DNA from 2 places in the Agrobacterium sp. NPDC090273 genome. Region 2 is predicted to be linked to the other one. Evidence: riboswitches for the same ligand, from Rfam matches in the RefSeq annotation. Region 2 holds a riboswitch; the other holds the start of a gene.
The links. Region 2 has a riboswitch for cobalamin ahead of ACIQT8_RS12475 (CbtB domain-containing protein). Riboswitches for the same ligand answer to the same signal wherever they lie in the genome.

Region 1 (4,407 bases), on a different contig from region 2:
AAGCCTTCTATCATCGCGGCATCGGCGTCATCCAGCACCGCACTGGTGCCGACCAAGCTCGCGATGACGCCACCCCGGTCAATGTCGCCGATCAGGATGACCGGTACATCGGCGGCACGGGAAAAACCCATATTTGCAATGTCGTTGGCACGCAGATTGATTTCTGAAGCGCTGCCGGCACCTTCCACCAGAACCAGATCGGCTTTTTGCTTCAGCAACTCGAAACTTTCCAGGACCTTCGGCATCAAACCCGCCTTGAGGCCCTGATATTCTGCGGCTTTTGCGTTGCCGGCGATCTTCCCTTGCACGATTACCTGCGCCCCGGTCTCGCTTTGCGGTTTCAGCAGGACGGGGTTCATGTGAACCGACAGCGCGACGCCCGCGGCACGCGCTTGCAGGGCCTGCGCACGGCCGATTTCACCGCCATCCGCCGTAACTGCCGCATTGTTTGACATGTTCTGCGGCTTGAAGGGCATGACGCTCAGGCCGCGCTTGACGAAGGCACGTGCCAGCCCCGCCACCATCAGCGATTTCCCGACATCGGAGCCGGTTCCCTGAAACATAAGGGCGCGTGCAGTCATGGATCAGAACTCGATTCCCGCCTGCGCCTTCACGCCCGCCTTGAAGTGATGTTTGACGAGGCTCATTTCCGTGACCATATCGGCGGCCTCGATCAGGGCTGGCTTGGCGTTACGGCCGGTGACGATGACATGCAAATCAGTCCGGCGTTTCTCAAGCGTTGCAATGACCTCTTCCAGAGGCAGGTAGTCGTAGCGCAGTGCGATGTTGAGTTCATCCAGGATCAAAAGACCGATGCTTTCATCGGCCATCAGGGTCTTGGCCTCTTCCCATGCCTTGGTTGCCGCGGCGACATCGCGCTTCAGATCCTGCGTGTCCCATGTGAAACCTTCGCCCATGGTTCGCCACTCCACCTTGTCGCCAAACAGGCTCAGTGCTTGCTGCTCACCGGTCGACCATGCGCCCTTGATGAACTGCACGACGCCGACACGCCTGCCATTTCCGAGCATGCGCAAGGCGAGCCCGAACGCCGCCGTCGATTTACCCTTGCCGGGGCCGGTATTGACCATCAGCAGACCTTTTTCGACCGTCTTTTCAGCAACTTCGGCATCCTGCACCGCTTTACGGTTCACCATCTTCTGCCGGTGTCGCTCGGCTTCGGCGTCGTTGATTTCGCGGTTCATCATGCATGTCCCTGTTTTTCGGCAGCGCGTGTGAACACCTCGCCGTGGAAGCGGCGACTATACCCAATTTGCCGCACCCGGCAATCCGCTGGCAGGGACAGCATGGCATTGACCGCAAAAGGCGTTCAGCCTAAGTGTATCGAGCAAACGGTCTTTTTCCGGCAACGGGGAAAGCTAAGAGGGAACACGGTTCAAGCCCCGTTGGGTCAATCCGTGGCTGCCCCCGCAACTGTAAGCGGTAAGCCCACACCGTGAAGCCACTGGACCGAACATGTCCGGGAAGGCGGTGTCAAACGGGTATCGATCAAGCCGCGAGCCAGGAGACCTGCCGTTCACGCAAAAACGTCTGCCGGGCGGGGTGCTCCGGCCAGCCGCTGAAATCGAACGAGCCGCCTTGCCTGGCAAGCGTGCCGTTTTCGAGATGCGCACCCCGAAAAGTTTTAAGGCGCGGAAAGCGAAAACGGTTTGGATATCGCAGTCACATCCTCATGCACCAAAGATGGGTTGGAAAACGATGACGTTTCCGGCGTGGTCGTGTTTGTGTGCCGCAGTTGTCGTGATGCCAGCGATCCAGATCTCGATCCCCGTCCCGGTTCCATCCTGGCGGAACGTGCAGCCGAAAAGGCGCACAACGCGGGTATCGAGGTGCGAAGCGTCAATTGTCTTGCCAATTGCAAGCGTGGGCTGAGCGCTGTTTTACGTGGCGCCGATGGCTGGTCTTATGTGTTTGGCGGACTGACGCCCGACAATGCCGAGGATTTGCTTGTTGGCGCTCGCCTGCTGGCCACTGCGCCGGACGGGCTGATGCCCTGGCGCGGCCGTCCAGATAGTTTGAAGCGCGGCATGGTCGCGCGTATTCCCCCATTCGATTTTACCGAGGAGATGAAATGAGCACCCTTCTGGATCGCGTTCCCTGCACCATCGTTACCGGTTTTCTGGGGGCCGGAAAAACAACGCTTCTGCGTGGCCTTCTCGAAAAACTCGACGGGAAACGTCTTGCCATTATCGTCAATGAATTCGGTGATGTCGGCATCGATGGCGAAATTCTCAAGGGTTGCGGTATCGAGAGCTGCCCGGAAGAAAACATTGTCGAACTGGCCAATGGCTGCATCTGCTGCACAGTGGCCGATGACTTCCAGCCAGCGATCGAGCAGATTCTCAGCCGCCAGCCGAAGGTCGAGCACATTCTGATCGAGACTTCGGGTCTGGCACTGCCAAAGCCGCTTGTTCAGGCTTTCCAGTGGCCGGCGATCAAAAGCCGTGTCACGGTTGATGCCGTTATTGCTGTCGTGGACGGCGCAGCTCTGGCTGAAGGCCAGGTCGCACACGACATGGAGGCTCTTTCCGCACAGCGGCAGGCCGATGAAGCGCTTGATCACGATGATCCCGTTGAAGAGGTTTTCGAAGATCAGGTTGCCTGTGCCGATCTCATCGTCATGACCAAGGCCGATCTGCTTGACGCTGCCGGTCTTGAAAAGGCCAAAGCCCACGTCTCGGAACATCTGCCGAAGGCTGCTAAGATCGTCGTCGCGTCGAACGGCGCCGTTGATCCTGCCGTGCTGATTGGCCTCGGCCTTGCGGTTGAAGAGGATATCGAAAACCGTCATACGCATCACGATGAAGAACACGATCACGATCACGACGATTTCGACAGTTTCGTTATCGACCTGCCTGCGGTGACCGATCCGGAAGCCCTCGCCGTCCGCATCGCCGAAACGGCTGCAGCGGAAAACGTCCTTCGTATCAAAGGCTTCATCGAGGTTTCGGCCAAGCCGATGCGTCTTCAGGTGCAGGCGGTCGGAAGCCGCGTCAATCACTACTACGACCGGCCGTGGGCGCCCGGTGAGACGCGGCGCAGCCGACTGGTCGTCATCGGTGAAAAAGGCCTGAACCGCGAGAAGATCGAACAGATGCTGGCTGCCTGACAATGCATATCCTTGCCACGACATCGTCGTCTCTGGACGACCTGATCGAGCCGGTTGATCTCAACCAGCCGCAGGCAGATGTCGTGGTTTTGTCCTTTTCGGCCAGCGATCTCGCTTGTCTGGAACGGGCATGGCGGGAGGATCAGGCACGCCCTATTCTCGTTACCGCCAATCTTTCGGAGCTTCGCCACCCCATGTCGGTCGATCTTTGGATCGAGAAGACCGCAGAACACGCAAAGCTTATCCTTATCCGGATTCTGGGTGGTGCGTATCGCTGGCGGTATGGCGTGGATCAGCTTGCGCAGATGGCGCGACGGCGCGGTGTGAAGCTTGCGCTTCTGCCCGGCGAATGCAGCGAGCGCGACGAAAAGCTGGAAGCGGCTTCAACGATCGACCAGTCGACACTTGCTGCGATCCTCTCCTTCTTCCGCGAAGGAGGGTCGGAGAACATGGAGCGTCTCGCCAGCGGATTGGCGGCGCTCTCAGGCGGTTACAACTGGCCGCAAGTTGAACCTGTTCCCCTGCCAAAGACCGGCTTTTATCGGCCGGGTGAGGGCTTCGTTGCTGAAAAACGGGCGACGGAGGATTTTGGCGTCAATGCTCCAGTCCTGCCCATCCTGTTTTATCGCTCAATGCTGCTGGCGTCCGATGTCGCGCCCATCGACGCATTGTTTGCATCCTTGAAGGCGCGGGGTTTCGCGCCGTTGCCAATCTTTGTCAGCGGTCTGAAGGATGCGGATGCGGCGGGTTTTCTGGAGCGTGTGCTTCCCGGCTTGAAACCGGCTGCCATTATTGCTGCTACGGCGTTTGCCAGTCAGGTCGATGACCATGGAAAAACCCTGTTCGATCGATTGGGATTGCCGGTCTTTCAGGTCATCATGGCAACAACCCGGCGTGACGGTTGGGCGGACAATAGCCGTGGCCTAAACCCTTCCGATCTTGCCATGCACGTCGTGCTCCCGGAGCTGGATGGCCGGATTCTTGCCGGTGTGATCTCATTCAAGCAGCCCGGTACGCAGGGTAACTCAGCCCTCATCAATGTGCCTGAGTCAGACCGCATCCTGCAGGTGACGAACCGCATTGCAGCCTTCCTGCGATTGAAACAGACACCGCGTCAGGAGCGTCGTATTGTTGTTCTGATGCCCGATTATCCAGGTGCGGCACCCGGACGAACCGGATATGCCGTCGGGCTCGATGTGCCACAAAGCGTTCTGGAAATGCTGCGCGACCTGAATGCTGCGGGATATTCGGTCTCGGAAATTCCAGAAACGGCGCGTGCC
Region 2 (4,407 bases):
GCCGTTGGTGTGGGGGCGCTTGCTGTCTGGATACCATCGCTGTTCAAACCGCTGTTGATCGCCGGTGCAGCCTATATGGTCTGGATCGGAATCAGCCTCGCGCGCAGTTCCATCGTCGTGAACGGTGGCGAAGCGGATGCCAGCGTCTCGGCCAGAAAAGCGTTCTGGCGCGCCATGCTCACCTGCCTGTCGAACCCCAAAGCCTATCTCTTCATGATGGCGATCTATCCACAATTTCTCAAACCCGCCTATGGGCCGATCTGGATGCAGGGCGCGGTGATGGGCCTCATGGTCGCGGCAACCCAGTTTGCGGTCTATGGCGGGCTGGCATTAACGGCGGACAGAAGCAGGGCATGGCTTGTTTCCTCGCCTGCTACCACTGTTTTCATCGGTCGCGCTGCGGGTGTGATGCTGGTTGCAGTCGCATTGCTGACACTCTGGGAAGGGTTGTCTTAGGCTTCTGTTTTCACGCGAAATTTCACTTCAATGTGACTTCTTTTTGCCTGACGGAACGGGCATCCTCGCCCCGTTCGTATCAAGCCCGTTACCTGTCGGGATCAAGGAGAGAGTTCATGAAACTGAAAACCATCACGGCAGCGATGCTGTTCGGCTGTCTGTGCGCCGGTGCGGTTTACGCAGCCGGCGAAGTCGAAAAGCGCGAAGGCATGATGAAGCAGATTGGCGGCGCGATGGGGTCGCTCGCCGCCATTTCCAAGGGGCAGAAGCCTTTTGACGCCGAGGCGGTCAAGACTGCCGTGACGACAATCAGCACCAACGCCAAGGCTTTCCCGGACCAGTTCCCGGCTGGCTCCGAAGCTGGCAGTGCGGCAGCACCCGCCATCTGGGAAAATTTCGAGGACTTCAAGGCCAAGTCTGCAAAGCTCGGTGAAGATGCGGACGCGATTCTCGCCAGCCTGCCCGTGGATCAGGCCGGCGTCGCAACCGCCATGCAGAAACTCGGCGCCGATTGCGGTACCTGCCATCAGACCTACCGTCTGAAGAAGTGATGTTCATCGCATCGGGAAAGTCGCCTTCGGGTGGCTTTCTCTTGAGGCGTCGGATCGATCCGGTGCGCTCAGTGCAAATGTGAATGTCGATTGGTCTGAGAGGGGAGAGGGGTATGCCTTCCATCTGGACGAAACTTGCGGGCGGCGCCGTATTGGCCGCAGCCGCTGGTTTCGGTATTTTTATGGTCGTTACGGCGCCGGAGCGGCAGGCGCCAAGCCACTGGGCGAGCCTTGGAGAGCCGGACCTCGCCAACGGCGAGACGCTGTTCTGGGCAGGCGGCTGCGCAAGCTGTCATGCTGCGCCCGGTGTAACAGGTGATGCACTTCTGACGCTTGCCGGCGGTCAGGATCTGCCGAGCCCTTTCGGAACCTTCCGTGTGCCGAACATCTCGTCTGATCCGCAGCACGGTATTGGCGGGTGGACGCTGGCGCAGTTTGGCGACGCCATGACACGGGGCGTCGGCAGGGATGGTGAACATCTTTATCCGTCCTTCCCCTATGCATCCTATGCCAGGATGACCTCCAAGGACATCAACGATCTCTTCGGTTATCTCAAGGCGCTTCCCGCGAGCCAGAACGATGCACCGGGACACGACCTGCCATTCCCGTTCAACATGCGTGTCACCTTGGGTGGCTGGAAATTCCTTTATTTCGATAAAGGCGCCCCTCGTGTCGAACTTGCCAATGCCGATGCCGAACTGCTGCGTGGCCAGTATCTGGTGGAGGGCCCTGGCCATTGTGGCGAATGCCATACGCCGCGCAATGCGCTTGGCGGCTTCCTTGCGGACAAATGGCTGGCGGGCGGTCCCAATCCGGAAGGTGAGGGCAGAATTCCTGACATTACGCCAGCATCGGAAAGCATCGGCGGTTGGGCAGCCGAGGATATCGCAAGCTACCTCGAGACCGGCTTTACACCGGAGTTCGACAGCGTCGGCGGCTCCATGGTCAAGGTCCAGCAGAACATGGCACGGTTGACGGCGGACGACCGGGACGCGATTGCCGCCTATCTGAAGGCTGTTCCGGCGCGTTGAGGTGGAGAGGCATTGACTCTCCACTATCGCCGTCGGATAACAAAACTGTGATGGTTCCTTCCGGAAATCCGGAAGGTGAAAAGGGAACACGATAAGGAGCAATCCCCATTCGTGGCTGCCCCCGCAACTGTGAGCGGAGAGCCTGAAACGGAAATACCACTGGTCGGCTGCATGGCTGGAACCGAAAGGTTGGGCTCATGCGGGGGATAACCCGGCCGGGAAGGTGTTTCAGGTTTTGACCCGCGAGCCAGGAGACCTGCCCTCACGGAAATGTTTATGCCGGCGGGGTGTCCGGAGCAGCAGGATTACAGGGGCAGGTGACTGCGCCTGTGTCAGTCTCGCATTCCCCGTGGTGAATTGTATCGATGCGGTCCTGCGCCTGGATTGGACGCTTGCCCGTTCACAATGGCGCTGATGCGCCGGGAGAGGCTCACCATGTCTATTATCAATCAGAATACCGCCAATGCCGCTGTAACAGCGAAAAGCAGCAGCATTGCCCAATCGCTGACAGCGATCGTTCTCGGCCTTTTCGTCGTCGGTTTCGTCGGCTTCTCGCATGTCGAAGCTGTTCACAACGCAGCGCATGATACGCGCCACGCCAATGCGTTTCCCTGCCACTAAAGCTGAATGATTTCGGGGACTTTGCACCCTGAACGTGAAGCTGCTCCAGAATTTGAGGAAACAGGGCATGATGACGTTCGAAAGCCACTGACGCTTTCGGGTTCATGCTCCTGAGGGGGAAATTGCATGTCGTCTTTTCGCAATATTGTTTTTACGTCGGTGCTGGTCGGCTTGATTGGCGGTGTCGCCGTTTCGGCCATGCAGGCCGTTGGCACCACACCGCTGATCCTGCAGGCGGAAACCTACGAAAGCGCTGGTGGTGAAGCTCCACACAGCCATGACACGGCGCCGGCAACCGATGCGCAAACGACCGCACAGGCTCCAGCCCACACACATGAACATGACGAAGACGCCTGGGCTCCGGCTGATGGTTTCGAACGTGCGGCCTATACAGTCGCAGCCAATGTTCTGACGGCCATCGGTTATGCACTCGTCTTGACCGGTCTCTTGTCGTTGCGCGGCACCAACGGCGGTTGGCGTGAGGGCCTGTTGTGGGGTGTGGCGGGGTTTGCTGCCGTCATGCTGGCACCGATGATCGGTCTTCCGCCAGAACTGCCTGGAAGCCCGGCTGCCGCACTCGCCGCTCGTCAAACCTGGTGGATCGCAACCGTTGCCGCGACTGGCGGCGGTATTGCACTGATCGCTTTCCGACGTGAACCCTGGGCGGCGGTTCTGGCTCTGGTGCTGATTGTCGCGCCGCATGTGGTGGGTGCGCCGCTTCCGCCGGAAGGTGAACATGCGCTGGCGCCTCTGCCGCTGGAGCGTCAGTTCATCGTTGCCGCGACGGTGACGAGTTTCGTCTTCTGGGCATTGATTGGAACGCTAAGCGCCTTCTTCCTGAAGCGTTTCCAGTCGGTTTGACAACATGCGGGACGCGGCAGAATGGAGCGACGAACTCGACGCGCTGCGTTTCGCCGTTCCCGGTCACGGCGCGACCTGCGCCGTGCACCGCCTGGCCTTCAAGGCCCTGTTGAAGGGCGAGCCGGATCAGATGGCCGTTCTTGATTATTTTCAGCAACACAGCGTCGCGTTCATTGCCGCTGCAAAGGCCAAGATCGCCCGCCTGGACCTTCCTCTCGATCGCAGTCTGCATCTCAACAGCCGCGATATTCGTCGCGTGTTAGCTGGCGAGGGCGACGCTGTTAACCCTCGCATCTGCCGCGTTCTGGATCGCGGCAGATAGCTTCTGTCCTACTTCGTGTGTTCCGCTGCGAAAATTCTCAATTCCGCTTCGGCCTCCGGACCAAAGAGGCCAAGGGCTTTGAGAATTTCCGTTGCGAAACTGACCGGTGCGCTGCCCGGCGCCGTGACGATACCGCCGTCGCTGACGGCTTGCGGTTGATCGCGATAAAGACCTTCACCCAGATAGGCTTGATAGGCACGATGCGATGCCAGCGAGTTGCCGGTATGAGCGACATCGTTGAGGATGCCGGTTCCCGCAAGTGCGCTTGCGGCGGCGCAGATCCCACCGATCACACGCCCCTTGTTTCGAAACCGGTGCACAAGGGCACTGATATCCGCGGCCTCGCCTTTTTCCCAACTGAGACCACCGGCGATCACCAGAGCATCGATATTATCTGGATCAAGCGCGTCGTAGCGCATGTCGGGTACGACGTGCATCCCGCCCATGGAAACCACCGGCTGTCCGCTTGGCGACGCATGAACGATGTTCACGCCCAGATAGCTTCGGGCTGCTGCAGTGAGCAGTGCGGGCTCCCAGTCGGCAAAGTCTTGCGCCAAGGCGATAG

Region 1: another riboswitch for cobalamin. It lies ahead of ACIQT8_RS19665 (DUF1636 family protein); the one in region 2 lies ahead of ACIQT8_RS12475 (CbtB domain-containing protein).

The regions. Positions count from the first base shown of each region.
Region 1 is NZ_JBIVYN010000007.1:286,005-290,411, reverse strand. It holds gene ACIQT8_RS19675 (cobyric acid synthase) at 1-581, opposite strand, end outside; gene cobO (cob(I)yrinic acid a,c-diamide adenosyltransferase) at 585-1,202, opposite strand; cobalamin riboswitch at 1,334-1,550, shown strand; gene ACIQT8_RS19665 (DUF1636 family protein) at 1,707-2,093, shown strand; gene cobW (cobalamin biosynthesis protein CobW) at 2,090-3,127, shown strand; gene cobN (cobaltochelatase subunit CobN) at 3,130-4,407, shown strand, end outside.
Region 2 is NZ_JBIVYN010000004.1:92,580-96,986, reverse strand. It holds gene ACIQT8_RS12490 (LysE family translocator) at 1-456, shown strand, start outside; gene ACIQT8_RS12485 (c-type cytochrome) at 573-1,007, shown strand; gene ACIQT8_RS12480 (c-type cytochrome) at 1,121-2,038, shown strand; cobalamin riboswitch at 2,073-2,317, shown strand; gene ACIQT8_RS12475 (CbtB domain-containing protein) at 2,474-2,659, shown strand; gene ACIQT8_RS12470 (CbtA family protein) at 2,786-3,520, shown strand; gene ACIQT8_RS12465 (hypothetical protein) at 3,525-3,842, shown strand; gene ACIQT8_RS12460 (type 1 glutamine amidotransferase family protein) at 3,851-4,407, opposite strand, start outside.